4 regions of the Fictibacillus halophilus genome follow, and region 4 is predicted to be linked to each of the others. Evidence: riboswitches for the same ligand, from Rfam matches in the RefSeq annotation. Region 4 holds a riboswitch; each other region holds the start of a gene.

Region 1 (3,209 bases), 660 kb from region 4:
AATCTTAAATTCTTAACAGATGTTATACTTGTCATCTAACCACCTCTGTTATTGATTTAATGCGTCATGATCCTTTTTTGACGAAGATCGTACTAAATTCGTCACACCTGTAGCTTCTAAAGCTTTTACGATAGAAACGGCAAACAACCCTGTAAATAATATAGAACCGATTAATCTAAAAACGATAAATAAGGTAAGGTTCCATGTTGAAAGATCCCCAATATATCCCTTGTAAAAGTCCATGATTAAAGATCCTGCACATGAACTTAACGCTGCGAGCGAAATGACAAAAAGGTCAAACCGTTTATAGCCAAATGCGAACAGGATAAATTCTGCAAACAATCCTTGAATGAGTCCGTATAGTAACACTTCAAGTCCAAACTCAGAACCCATTAAAAATTCTCCAGAAGAGGCAGCGATTTCCGCTAATAGTGCAACTCCAGGTTTACGAATAATTAAAAACGCAACCGTCGCTGCCATGAACCACATCCCATATATCAACTGATCGATGTGTAGACCAATTGGTTTAACAGCATAATAAAGAGGTCCCCAAATCTTATACAAGATACCAAATGCAATAGAGATGACTACCGTTACAAGGATATCCGTTAACTTTAACCCTTTTTGCATTCTACCCTTCACTCCCGATCGTGGCTGGATTCAGACTGAATGGAATCGGCCATTTTTCCAATGTATAAGCCATCTCCCAAAAAGAATATTCGTACTGACAACTGATTAAGAAATGTTGAATCATTTTGCTTTTTTCCTGGTCACTTGCGTTTTCAGCCAATTGATTCAATCTATCGATCTGTTCATTTACCAGTTCTGAGAACCATTCACCGCCATATGCAGCGATCCACTCCTGATAGATCGGCTCTTGTGGTTTTGCTCCTTTAAACGTTTCACCTATTTCTTGATAGATCCAATAACATGGTAGAATGGCAGCGATAATTTCTCCTAAGCTTCCAGACTCTGCCACTCGGTAAAGGTGTGATGTATAATGATAAGCAGTTGGAGCGGGTTCAAAACTTGTCAGTTCTTTCTCTGTCACCCCCAACTGTTTCATAAACGTCTCATGAAGTCCTAACTCAGCGTCACTAGTACCTTGTGCATGTACCGCCATCCTAGAAGTCGTATACAAATCCTCAGCTCTTGCAGCGCCCATCGCTTGTATTCTTGCAAAATGAGATAAGTAATATGAATCTTGTAAAACGTAGTATCTGAAGCATTCTAATGAAAGGTCACCATCTGCAATTCCTCTTACAAATGGATGTTGAAGGTTTGCTTCCCAAATAGAAGCGGCTCTTTCTCGTAAAATATCGGTAAATGTGTTCATATGAATCCTCCTTGTTTTATCCAACAAAAAAACCACTCTCAGCTAAGAAAGTGGTTGTATTTGGAGAATTCAAGAAATAAATAAGACTCCGCAACACCACTTCCCTACGCTGGTATAATCCAGATCAGGTTCTAAGAGTCTCAAAGTTACACTTTGATCTCAGCCTTATAAAAGGCACCCCTAGTGGTTCGTTTTTATGTAGTTGGTTTCTGTCTTAAATGATAGCAGTCTCATTTAGATTGTCAACTGTTTTTAAGAAGCACGACATTTATATAGCAAAGAAAGGGCAAAGCCTTAGTATGGCTTTACCCTTTAGAATCTTCATTTATTTGCTCATCGCTTCTGTTAAAACAGGCACGATTTGTTTTTTACGAGAAACAACACCTTTAAGAACTGCTGTATTGTTTTCTAATTTAACGTTATATGCTTCTTCAACAGATTGTGATCTCTTACCAAGAGCTAAGGCTGTAGAGTCATTTGTTAAAATATCGGTTACAACAAACATAAATAGGTCTAGACCTTTGTCAGCAATAACTTTAGTGATCGCTGATTCCAAGTCTTCTTGATGTTGTAATACATCGCTAGCATCAACCGTATTTACTTGAGCAACTTCAATTTTGTTTTCTCCAATGTTAAATTCTTTAGCATCAAGTGAAATCAATTCTTCAACTGATTTATCACTTAGGTCTGCACCTGCTTTTAGCATTTCTAAACCGTACTTTTCCGCATCTACTCCAGCAATTTCAGCAAGCTCGCGTGCCGCGGCAACATCTTCTTCTGTACAAGTAGGCGATTTAAACAACAAAGAGTCAGAAATAATTGCAGAAAGCATAAGTCCTGCAATGTTTTTCTCAACTTGAATACCTTTCTCTTTGTACATCTTGTTTAAGATTGTAGCTGTACAGCCAACAGGTTCAGCACGATAGTATAAAGGGTCGCTTGTTTCAAAGTTCGCGATACGATGATGATCAATAACCTCTAATACTCTTACTTTATCAATGTCATTTGCACTTTGTTGACGTTCGTTATGATCAACTAAAATAACTGCGTTTGTTTCAGCAGAGACATGTTCAACTAAACGTGGAGTCTCAGCTTTAAAATAATCTAAAGCATATTGTGTTTCACCGTTAATTTCACCTAAGCGAATAGCTTCTACATTTTGTCCTAATTTAGACTTTAAGTCAGCGTAAACGAGTGCTGATGTAATCGTGTCAGTATCTGGATTTTTGTGTCCAAAAATAAGTACTTTTTCCATGCGTCTACTCCTTATAAATAAAAGAATTGTTTTTTAGCCTAAGCCTTATTTTATCATATATATAAAGCTTTTGGCTTTTGGAGTTTATTGTAGCATGGAAAAAAGCCTTAAGGCAAAACCGTACTTCCCATCAACGATAGATCAACTTGACGTGCACAATCACGTCCTTCTTGAATCGCCCAAACGATTAAACTTTGACCGCGCCTAGAGTCACCTGCTGCAAATACTCCATCTACATTTGTTCTATAATCACCATGTTTAGCATTGACTTTGTTGTGTTTGATTTCCACGCCAAATTCTTTTAAGACTGGCAGTTCTGTCCCTTCAAAACCAATAGCGATGAAAACAAGATCTGCTGGCCAGATCTTCTCAGATCCCGGAATTTCTTCAAAAACCATATTCCCGGCATCATCAGATGTTCGTTTCATTTGAATCGTGTGAAGTTCTTTTAGACGACCGCTTTCATCTGATACTATTTTTTTTGTTTGGACAGAATACTCTCTTGGATCATGACCATATTGAGCAGTTGCTTCTTCATAAGCATAATCCATTGTAAAAATGTTAGGTTGCTCTGGCCACATGTTTGCATCACTGCGCACATCGGGAAGTTTAGGATGC
Region 2 (3,209 bases), 370 kb from region 4:
AAAGCTGAAAGCGGACAGTATTTTTTTTAAACCGGACAGTAAATTTTAAAAACTAGACAGTATTTTATTATCATTCATAAAACCAAACAAAAAAAGCGCACAAGCGCTTTTTTTGTTTGTTATCCTTTTTTGAAAGAACCTAAGACGGCACGTACGAAGCCTCCCAAGAATTTAGGAAGTTTAATGGTATAAAATTTCATCTTACCCCTCCTCCAGGCCCATAAAAAATGATAAGAGCTAAACATAAATACTTTATTCCCCTTTTTATAAAAAGGTGCTTTGGGGGCCTGTATTCCGTGATTTTTTAATCACGGCTCTTTACCATCAATATTATGCCGGAGTCAAAAGAATAAGTACCACTTTTATTTACAAGCTCATTGGAAACACATAATGATGATCCAGCCTGAAGCTTAGCTTGTTCTAACGGATATTTAAATCCCTCTAAAGTTATGCCTGTCACTTCTTCACTTTGAGCTAGAAACGAGATGTATGAATATCGATGATCCTGCTCAATATCATAACATCCCGGTAAATGTAGAGAGATTTCATTTCTGTTATCAATAATTTTAACGTCTGTACGTACTCTCAGAGATCGATATAATAATTGGATGTTCATCAATTCATGATCTAATCTTCCACCAGTAGCACCAAATATGAGTATTTGTTCCGGGTTCTGTTCCAACGCCCACTCTAGTGCGAGCTCCATGTCTGTAGCATCTTTTTCAGATTGATATTTGTTCACTTTTATGGATGAGTCTAAAATAATTTTTTTCTCATCATCAGAAACAGAATCAAAATCGCCAAATGCATGCTGAGGGAAGATGCCATTTTTTAATAGAAAGAGCGTTCCTCTGTCGACACCGATCCAAATGTGATTCCTTTTGAGATCATAGGGCTTTAGATCAGGGATCAGATGTTCAGGACCACCTGCGACGATGTTTATCTTCATGCTGCTTGGTGATGACCATTACGTGCGGCATGTAGTAGTTTCGGTGCTGTATTCGTTAATAGAATGACAACTAGCGCCGTAATCGCAAAAATAACAACCATAAATGATCCATTGTATAAGAACGAATAAAGCCAAACATTCATTTCTTTTGGAGCAAATTCACTAAAGAAAATAACACCAGATAATACATGCGAAATTAACCTTAACGTACATCCTACAAAAATCCCTAGAACCATTAAAGCTGTTCTTTTTGATCTATTTTGAGCAAGTGATGGTGCGAATGCACCTGCTACTCCCGCTAAAGCAAATGCAAGCGGATAATCAAGTATGACTTGTGCAAAATAATAAATTTGAGGATTGATAAGAAGTTGTAACAACCCAACGACTAATCCGGTAAAAACCCCTGCTTTTAAACCTCTTCTAAATGCTAAAAGAAAAATAGGAACCATTTCGAGAGACACCGATCCACCTTGTGGCCAAATCCCTTTGAAGCTGATCAATCCTAAAATGAGTGAAAGTGCAGCCATAATCGCAATTTCAGCCATTAATAGTACTTTACCATTGTTCATTAATACTCCCCCTAGTATGTCGTTAGAATAAAAACAAAAAAAGCAACCGGCATGTGAGCTCGGTTGCTTTTGAGTTTTACATTCAAAAAGTCATACGACTCCACATCCCTACGCAGGTATGATCCAGCTTCAGGTTCAAAGGGTCGGGAGAACACTCCCCTCTCAGCCCTTTAAAGGACTCCCCCTGTGGTTGCTTATTTTATTTTTTCAATTAATTATACACCACGAATGGCTGCTATTGCATCCTTTAAATCTTTCTTCCCATAAATGGCAGATCCAGCAACTAATACATTCGCACCAGCCTCGACACAAAGACGAGCCGTTTCAGGATTCACTCCACCATCAACTTCAATTTCAACATTCAATCCTTGAGTTTTAACTAGATCGGATACTTCTTTGATCTTGGGCACTACACTCTCAATGAACGCTTGTCCACCAAATCCAGGATTAACGGTCATTAACAATACAAGGTCAACATCTTGAAGTATATGTCTGATAGAGTCTACTGAAGTAGCTGGATTAATAACCACACCAGCTTTTACTCCATGTTGTTTAATCAGTTGCACCGTTCGATGAAGATGTGGTGATGCTTCTACATGCACAGAAATAATATCAGCACCTGCTTTTGCAAATTCTTCAATGTATCGATCTGGATTTTCTATCATTAGATGTACATCTAATGGAAGTTTCGTTACAGGGCGAATCGCCTGAACAACAAGCGGTCCAATCGTGATGTTTGGTACGAAATGACCATCCATCACATCGACATGAATATAATCCGCACCTGCTTCTTCTACAGCTTTTATATCATCGCCTAACCTGGAGAAGTCAGCCGACAGAATGGAAGGAGCTATTTTAATCATCAGTACCTCCGTTTTTGATCTTTAATTTCTTGTAAAAAGCTTACGTAATGGTCATAGCGGAACTCTGGAACGACTCCATCCTCTACTCCCTTTTTAACTGCACATTTTGGTTCTGACGTATGTGAGCAGCCTCTGAACTTGCAATCTCCTCGAAGCTCATTCATCTCTGGAAAGTACATCGATAAATCTTCTGCCTCAATGTTTAAGAAGTCTAACGAGCTAAACCCAGGTGTATCAGCAACTAACCCATTACCGAAAAGAATGAGTTCCACATGACGAGTCGTGTGCTTCCCTCGGCCTAAATGGCTTGAGATCTCGTTTGTTTCAAGCATTAACTCTGGATTGATCGCATTTAAAAGGGAAGACTTACCTACACCAGACTGCCCTGCAAAGACGGTAACTTTATCCTTGAAAAGCGGATAAAACATTTCAAGGCTATCATCTGTTTTCGTCGAAGTTGGAATGACTTCGTAACCTAGTGTTTTGTACGCCTCAATATAATGGTTGATCTCCTCAATATCATCAGCTTTCTGTATAAGGTCCATTTTCGAGATACAAATAACAGGCAAAATATCGTTCGCTTCGATGTGAACAAGGAAACGGTCTAATAAAAGCGTGCTAAAATCAGGTTCAGTAGCTGAAAAAACAAGAATAGCTTGGTCTACGTTCGCGATAGGAGGACGAACTAATTCGTTTCTGCGTTCCTTCACATCAAGAATGTATCCATCTGTTATATTGCTTGACTCGTATTCTACCCAGTCCCCTACCAACGGATTTACTTTCTTTTTGCGGAAATTTCCTCTTCCTCTGCATTGGAAAACTTCAGAC
Region 3 (3,209 bases), 2.4 Mb from region 4:
ATCTCGGCACCGAGAATCTCTGCGGACTGATATAGGGCTCGAGTAAGCTTAACTGGTGACACTTGACCATCTTTTTCAAAATAGAGAGCTCCCTTTACAAGTGGCGACAACGCAGGTTCTTTCCTAAGCAGGTCGTGTGCTGGAAGCCAAAAAACTGCTTCACCTTGATCTTGACGCTTGGCCGCTTCTCTTTTTAGTTCATCCGCTTCTTCCTCTGTAAACGCCAGTTCATAGATTCCTTTTTGAATGAGTTCGATGTCTATCCCGCAAACGTTGAAAAGCTCCTGTGATAGAGAGCTGAAGGAATCCCGACTTTCTTTTGCCAAGGAATAGAGTGGATGGTCGGTCTTAAACTCCATCTCAGCTCCGAGCATGCCGGCTGCAGCACTAGACGCCTTACTTCCTATGGTTTCTTTTTCAAGAAGCAGCATACGTTTGTTTTGTTTACAAAGCTCATAGGCGATGGAACAGCCGATCACGCCGCCTCCAATAATGATGGCATCATACGTTGTGCGCATCCCACACCTCCAGTTGTTGTTTGTACAGTTTTACAGCTTGTAGTGGTGATTTTGCTTCTAAAATACCTGACATGACGGCGATTCCAGATGCACCTGTTTTAATGACATTCCGTACGTTTTCTGATGTGATGCCTCCGATCGCGATGACCGGAAGTGTAGTTTGATCCACTACACGTTGAAGCTGATCTAACCCTCTTGGCTCCGCATTACGTTTGGAAGCCGTCTTAAAAATATGACCATACATGATGAAGTCGGCGCCGCTTTGTTCAGCATCCTGTGCTTCTGAAACAGAATGAACAGAGCAGCCCATCACCATTTCAGGCAGAGCTCTTCGCACTTGTGACACATCTAAACTGTGATGTGCCAGCTGAACACCTTTTACGCCTGTGCAAAGTGCTACATCCACTCGATCATTTACAATAATTTTAGTGGAAGGCACTCCTGCTTTCTGAAGACGTTCGATAAGATGACTGACTTCTTTGGCAGACTTTGTTTTTTCCCGTACATGCAACATCGTCATATACGGATGAATGCTTTCCGCTATAGTTACTAACTCATCAACACTTTGCCTGCCCGTGGTAATCACATGAAGCTGTTTTTCCACAATAAAAAACCACCTCCTTTATGTAGCAAAGAGGTGGTTTCACAGTTTTAAGAAAAATGGCAAGTTTATCTGATCCACACACCACTTCCCTACGCTGGTTCTAACCAAATCAGGTTCCAAGGGTCTTAAAGTTCACTCTAATCTCAGCCTTAACAAAGGCACCCCTAGTAGTAATGATTATTTAATTTTCTATAAGACTAGTTTAACGTTTAAGGGCTTTCATAACAACCAGTGAGTTATATTAATACATTTATTATCACCTTTCATGTCTAATTGTCGCTCACCTAGGGAATACCATTTACATGAATTAAATGAGGAGTGTGGTGTGAATGAAGTATTTTATCAACGTTAACAAAAGTGTAGAAGAAGAGTATGGAAAGATGTTTGTTTATGATCCTGAACGCAACAAGGAGAACGAAGACGAGCTAGAAGTGTTGAACAATCTTGACGAACAAGACAAAGGAAAACCTTATATTTTTCCGAAAAGCTTCTTGTTAGAGGTTTCGGCTGAGGATTATAAGAGGTATGCTGAGGCAAAAAGAAATAATAAAGATCTGAAATCAGTTACTGAGGCTATATTAGAAAGGTATAAAAGATAAGAGCTACCGAATTAAGTAGTTCTTTTTGCTCTATGAGTCAAAATCTCATTCCTATGAGTCTAAACTAGGTTTCTATGGGTCTAACTCGCCAATCTATGAGTCAAAATAGATGTTCGATGAGTCCTGCTTCATTCTATGAGTCAAAATCCAAGCTTTATGGGTCTAAGCTAAAACTCTTTGGGTCATTCCCCCATTTCCCCACTCAAAAAGGATGCCTCATCATGAGGCACCCCTTTTTTACGGACGAATAAACATCTGTGTCCAATATGTCTTGTATCCTGTTGTACCTTTTATATAACCCACACCAATTTGTGAGAAGTTATCACTTAAAATGTTTGCTTTGTGACCTGGGCTATTTATCCAACCTGTCATAACGGCACTTGTTGTCGTATAACCAGCAGCAATATTTTCTCCTGCAGAAGTATACGTGATACCAAACTGTTTCATCATATCAAACGGTGAGCCATATGTTGGAGACGTGTGGTCAAAATAGTTTTTTACGAGCATATCCCTAGATTTTTCTCTTGCTACATTGCTCAATGTAGGGTTTAAAGATAACTCTTTCTTGCCGTTATTTAAACGATATTTATTAACAGAAAAAAACGTTTCAAGTTCATACACATTTTGCTTACTAATTGTTCCAGTAGATAAGTGAGTTTTATATGTTGGATCGGTTAGATGAAGTGATCCTGTTTCTTTATAAGTTGCTGTATTTGAACTTTCATCCCAAGTTACATCAAATCCGTATGCTTCCCCAACTAAACGGAGGGGTATGTATGTACGATTATTAATAATAGCTGGTTTAACATCAGATTGCTGAATATAGAATTTATTACTAAATTGTTTTTCTAAAAATGGTGAATGAATGTTGATAGCAAGCTTAGCCGTTGTTCCAGCCTTTGATAATTGCGAGGTAACCATGTTTGTTGATGAATTCCATTTTACTTCAGCGTTCATTGATTCAAAAACCGGTCTGAGCGGAACTAACAATCTATTGTTTTTCACAATAGGTTTCTCATCTGGAAAAACAACACTATTATTTCCAATTTTCACATTAAATGATTCCGCAGATACGTCTGCGCTATTAATTCCTAGGACTAATAGACCTGTAGCAAGTAGACTCACAAAATACTTCATACTCTTACCCCCTCTAAAATCATATATGAATATAGCATATTTTTTCTTAAGTAAATCTTTAAAACTAAAACAGTAAAGAAAATGTAATCTAAGGAAAAAGATGCCACTCCCCAAGAGAAGCAGCACCCTATCAAACTAATTCTTATTAATCGTCATCAAGATATCCTTCGTGTTCTTACCAATCGCTCCACCGTCATTTTTGAAAATAGTAGATTTATTCTCTTCTGACGGTTCGATATGAATGTTCAGCTTGTTCTCTCCTGCACTCAAGTTTACCGTGTGCGTGAACGTCATGTCATCGTTAATCGTAACCGGCTGACCGTTGATCGTCATCACACCTTCTTTAATGGC
Region 4 (3,209 bases):
AGATTCTGTTGAAAACTTCCAGGTCCTTTGGCAGTTTTTACTGCCTCTTCAGCCGCTTTAGTGAGCATTAATAGCGCTAAAGCTGTTCTTTCAAGAACTGTTAGGTCTATTCTTTCTCTTGTAACTTCTTGTTTCATATTCGCTTGATATAGAGCTACCATTGAGGTGGCAAAACACCCTGTTCCTGTAACATACGAAAGCATAGGGTCTCCATGAGAAAGCACGATCGCTTTTTCACCATCTGAAATAATATCCTTACTTCCTGTCATTGCGATAAGACAGCCTGTTTGCTTCGCTGCAGCCTCTGCAAGCTTAATCAAATCATCTTCCGAAGTGGTCAGATCACCATCCACTCCTTTTCCTTCCCATGCGCCTTCAGCTAGAAACTGCATCTCAGCAGCGTTCCCGCAAATTGTCAGAATTGTTCGGGGTCTGACCCCCTTCAATTCTGAATATTCTAACAACAACTTCTTGACAAGCTGCTGCCTGAATGATGATAATCCTACTCCCACTGGATCGAGCACAACTGGTACTTCGGCAAGTATCGCTTTTCGTAAAGCGAGTATCATAGATTTCGCTGATGCTTCATCGATTGTCCCAATGTTTAGCACTAAAGCATCGGCTACCCCTACAGCTTCTTCAACTTCACATGCGTCATGCACCATCATCGGACTTCCTCCTGCAGAAAGGACCCCATTGGCAAGAAAGTTCATGGTTACGTTGTTCGTAATATGATGAACGAGTGGCTTTTCTTCTCTAATCTGTGAAACAAACATTTTCCATTCCTGTATTCTAGTATTGTTCATGTGCAATCCTCCTATAGGCAAAATGATTGACCGGTCCATGGCCCGAACCAACATCGATTCCATGTTCAATTGCAGTTTGTATATATTTCTTAGCATTCACTATCGCACTTTCTGGTTTTCTCCCATATGCAAGTTCAGCTGCCAAAGCTGCTGAAAACGTACAGCCTGTTCCGTGTGTATTTTTCGTTTGGATCCGCTTCTCTATAAGTTCAAACATCTCTATGCCATTAAAAACTAGATCTGTTACAAAATCACCGTTTCCAAAATGTCCGCCCTTTACTACAACATGATCAGCACCAGCGTCAAACAAGACTCTCGCCGCTTCTTCTCTTGCCTCTGGGCTGTTTATCTCTATACCTGTTAGCGCTTCTGCTTCCGGAATGTTAGGTGTGACTATTTTTGCGAGTTGGAGCATACATGTTTTCATAGCATGGAGTGCTTCCTCACCTAACAACGTTGCACCCCCTTTTGCGACCATAACAGGATCCACCACTACGTTTTCCCATGCGAATTTTCTTATCATATAAGCTGTTCTCTCAATATACTCACCTGAAAAAAGCATGCCTGTCTTAATGGCATCAGGTGTCAAGTCACTAGCTATAGACGCTAACTGAGCTTCCAACCCTTCAATTGAAACCGGAAATACCCCTTGGACACCAGTCGTGTTCTGTGCAGTGACGGCGGTAAGAACCGACATACCATATACACCTAATTCCTGAAATGTCTTTAAATCGGCCTGAATGCCTGCGCCACCTCCACTATCTGATCCTGCGATCGTAAGTGCTTTACTCACCTTAATAAGTTGTCCCATATACTCATACCTCCTAGTTGTCTATGCAAAAAAGCCACCCGCTAATTAGCGGGTGGCTTTACATTTCAAATCATAAAGGAAACTTTTATTCATCCACACCGCTTCCCTACGCCAGTATGAACTGGATCAGGTTCAAAGGGTCAAAGGTCACAACCTTCTCTCAGCTTAAAATAAGCACCCCTAGCGAAATAACATTATTGAGTTAACACAATCCTACTCATACATAAACAATAATGTCAATATTTTTTAGGTTACGTGTTTCAAAAAGTTTAACCCTCTTTAAATACGGGGAAATAATAACTAACACACTATTACAACATAAAAAACATAGAAATTAAACAATTGTAACAAAAAGATGCAACCAGAAATAAAGATGACAAATCATTAACATTTTTACCAGAAGGTGGTGAAAACAGGGTACTTTAGAAGCAATAAAGAAATTTTTTCTGAATTTTCAAACAAAATGGTTGTCATTAAGCATCTTGCTCAGTATACTAGTAGAAACCTAGAAACATAAAAGGTTAATTGGATAGGGAGATAATTTTAAGGAGGGAAACAGGATGAAAGACAAAAACGCTTCTTTTAACAAGAACCAAAATGAAATGGTGCAATACAAACAACAAAAAAGAGACCCATTTGCCTTCAGCCTTATTGCCCAAATGGTATTAGATGAGGCCCTTCACAATTATTACAAAGAGTATTATGAGAGAGAAATTGACATTGCCTTGGATACAAAAGATAAAGAACGATTTATGAGATTAAGCGCAGAATACAAAGCGTTTCTCAGTTAGCGCTTTTAAACGGCACTCCACTTAAAAAGGTGCCGTAAAAGCCAAAACACCCTTTCAGCAAACGGATCAACAATCCGTGCTGCAGAGGGTGTTTCTGACGTCCCAGTTACTGACAGGTTAAAACATGTGTTCTAAGTCAAAGATGTCGGTGATTCCGGCTTTTTCTTTTGTTCTTTTTTACGTTTAAGCCACCACACATAAAGCACAATTGCTACGATTAGCCATATCGGTGCTAATCCCAATAGACTCACCACAATTAACGAGATCGCAGACATTAAAAAGTTCACCGTATCCATAAAAAGAACCTTCGTTTTTGCCCACGTATTTAACCCTTCTGTTTGAAGTTCTTGCGCTTTTAAATTCTTTACTTCGAATTGTATCGTAACGGTTGAATAATCACTTTGATTTTTTAGAAAGTTCAAACGTCCCTCTACCTGCTCTATCTCTTCCTGCACTGCAGCAAGGTCAGCTGATATCTTCAATAAGTCTTCTGTTTTCTGTGCCTCCTTCATAAAAGCCTCAAGACGTTCTCTTACTTGTTGTTTGGCTTTCAAGCGTGAAGACAGGTCCACGTATTCTTCTGTAACATCTTCTCCACGAACATTTTCGTGTGGGGTACCTTTACTTAAACTTCGAACATCATCTAAAAAGAGACGAAAACTTTTCATTGGAACACGAACAACCATCACACCAGATTCATAACCCTTTTCACCTGTACTCGTGTTCGACTCCACCATATATCCGCCGGTGTTCTCTAACGTTTTTCGAACTGCTTCCATCGAAGGTTGCAAATTATCCACT

The links. Region 4 has a riboswitch for thiamine pyrophosphate ahead of thiD (bifunctional hydroxymethylpyrimidine kinase/phosphomethylpyrimidine kinase). Riboswitches for the same ligand answer to the same signal wherever they lie in the genome.
Region 1: it holds a riboswitch for thiamine pyrophosphate, as region 4 does, so the genes downstream of both, tenA (thiaminase II) here and thiD (bifunctional hydroxymethylpyrimidine kinase/phosphomethylpyrimidine kinase) in region 4, are expected to answer to the same signal.
Region 2: it holds a riboswitch for thiamine pyrophosphate, as region 4 does, so the genes downstream of both, thiT (energy-coupled thiamine transporter ThiT) here and thiD (bifunctional hydroxymethylpyrimidine kinase/phosphomethylpyrimidine kinase) in region 4, are expected to answer to the same signal.
Region 3: it holds a riboswitch for thiamine pyrophosphate, as region 4 does, so the genes downstream of both, tenI (thiazole tautomerase TenI) here and thiD (bifunctional hydroxymethylpyrimidine kinase/phosphomethylpyrimidine kinase) in region 4, are expected to answer to the same signal.

What each region holds. Positions count from the first base shown of each region.
Region 1 covers NZ_JAEACF010000001.1:1,337,735-1,340,943, reverse strand. Annotated here, with positions in the region: gene I5J82_RS06980 (ABC transporter ATP-binding protein) at 1-35, opposite strand, end outside; gene I5J82_RS06975 (ECF transporter S component) at 49-630, opposite strand; gene tenA (thiaminase II) at 632-1,336, opposite strand; TPP riboswitch at 1,421-1,528, opposite strand; gene I5J82_RS06965 (manganese-dependent inorganic pyrophosphatase) at 1,662-2,591, opposite strand; gene I5J82_RS06960 (glutamate synthase subunit beta) at 2,699-3,209, opposite strand, start outside.
Region 2 covers NZ_JAEACF010000001.1:1,046,707-1,049,915, reverse strand. Annotated here, with positions in the region: gene spoVM (stage V sporulation protein SpoVM) at 120-200, opposite strand; gene I5J82_RS05555 (thiamine diphosphokinase) at 305-949, opposite strand; gene thiT (energy-coupled thiamine transporter ThiT) at 946-1,518, opposite strand; TPP riboswitch at 1,607-1,713, opposite strand; gene rpe (ribulose-phosphate 3-epimerase) at 1,734-2,381, opposite strand; gene rsgA (ribosome small subunit-dependent GTPase A) at 2,381-3,209, opposite strand, start outside.
Region 3 covers NZ_JAEACF010000001.1:3,065,519-3,068,727, forward strand. Annotated here, with positions in the region: gene thiO (glycine oxidase ThiO) at 1-518, opposite strand, end outside; gene tenI (thiazole tautomerase TenI) at 502-1,122, opposite strand; TPP riboswitch at 1,192-1,298, opposite strand; gene I5J82_RS15685 (hypothetical protein) at 1,452-1,721, shown strand; gene I5J82_RS15690 (stalk domain-containing protein) at 1,959-2,858, opposite strand; gene I5J82_RS15695 (pullulanase X25 domain-containing protein) at 2,994-3,209, opposite strand, start outside.
Region 4 covers NZ_JAEACF010000001.1:681,641-684,849, reverse strand. Annotated here, with positions in the region: gene thiM (hydroxyethylthiazole kinase) at 1-806, opposite strand, end outside; gene thiD (bifunctional hydroxymethylpyrimidine kinase/phosphomethylpyrimidine kinase) at 793-1,617, opposite strand; TPP riboswitch at 1,704-1,809, opposite strand; gene I5J82_RS03665 (IDEAL domain-containing protein) at 2,178-2,408, shown strand; gene I5J82_RS03660 (DUF4349 domain-containing protein) at 2,540-3,209, opposite strand, start outside.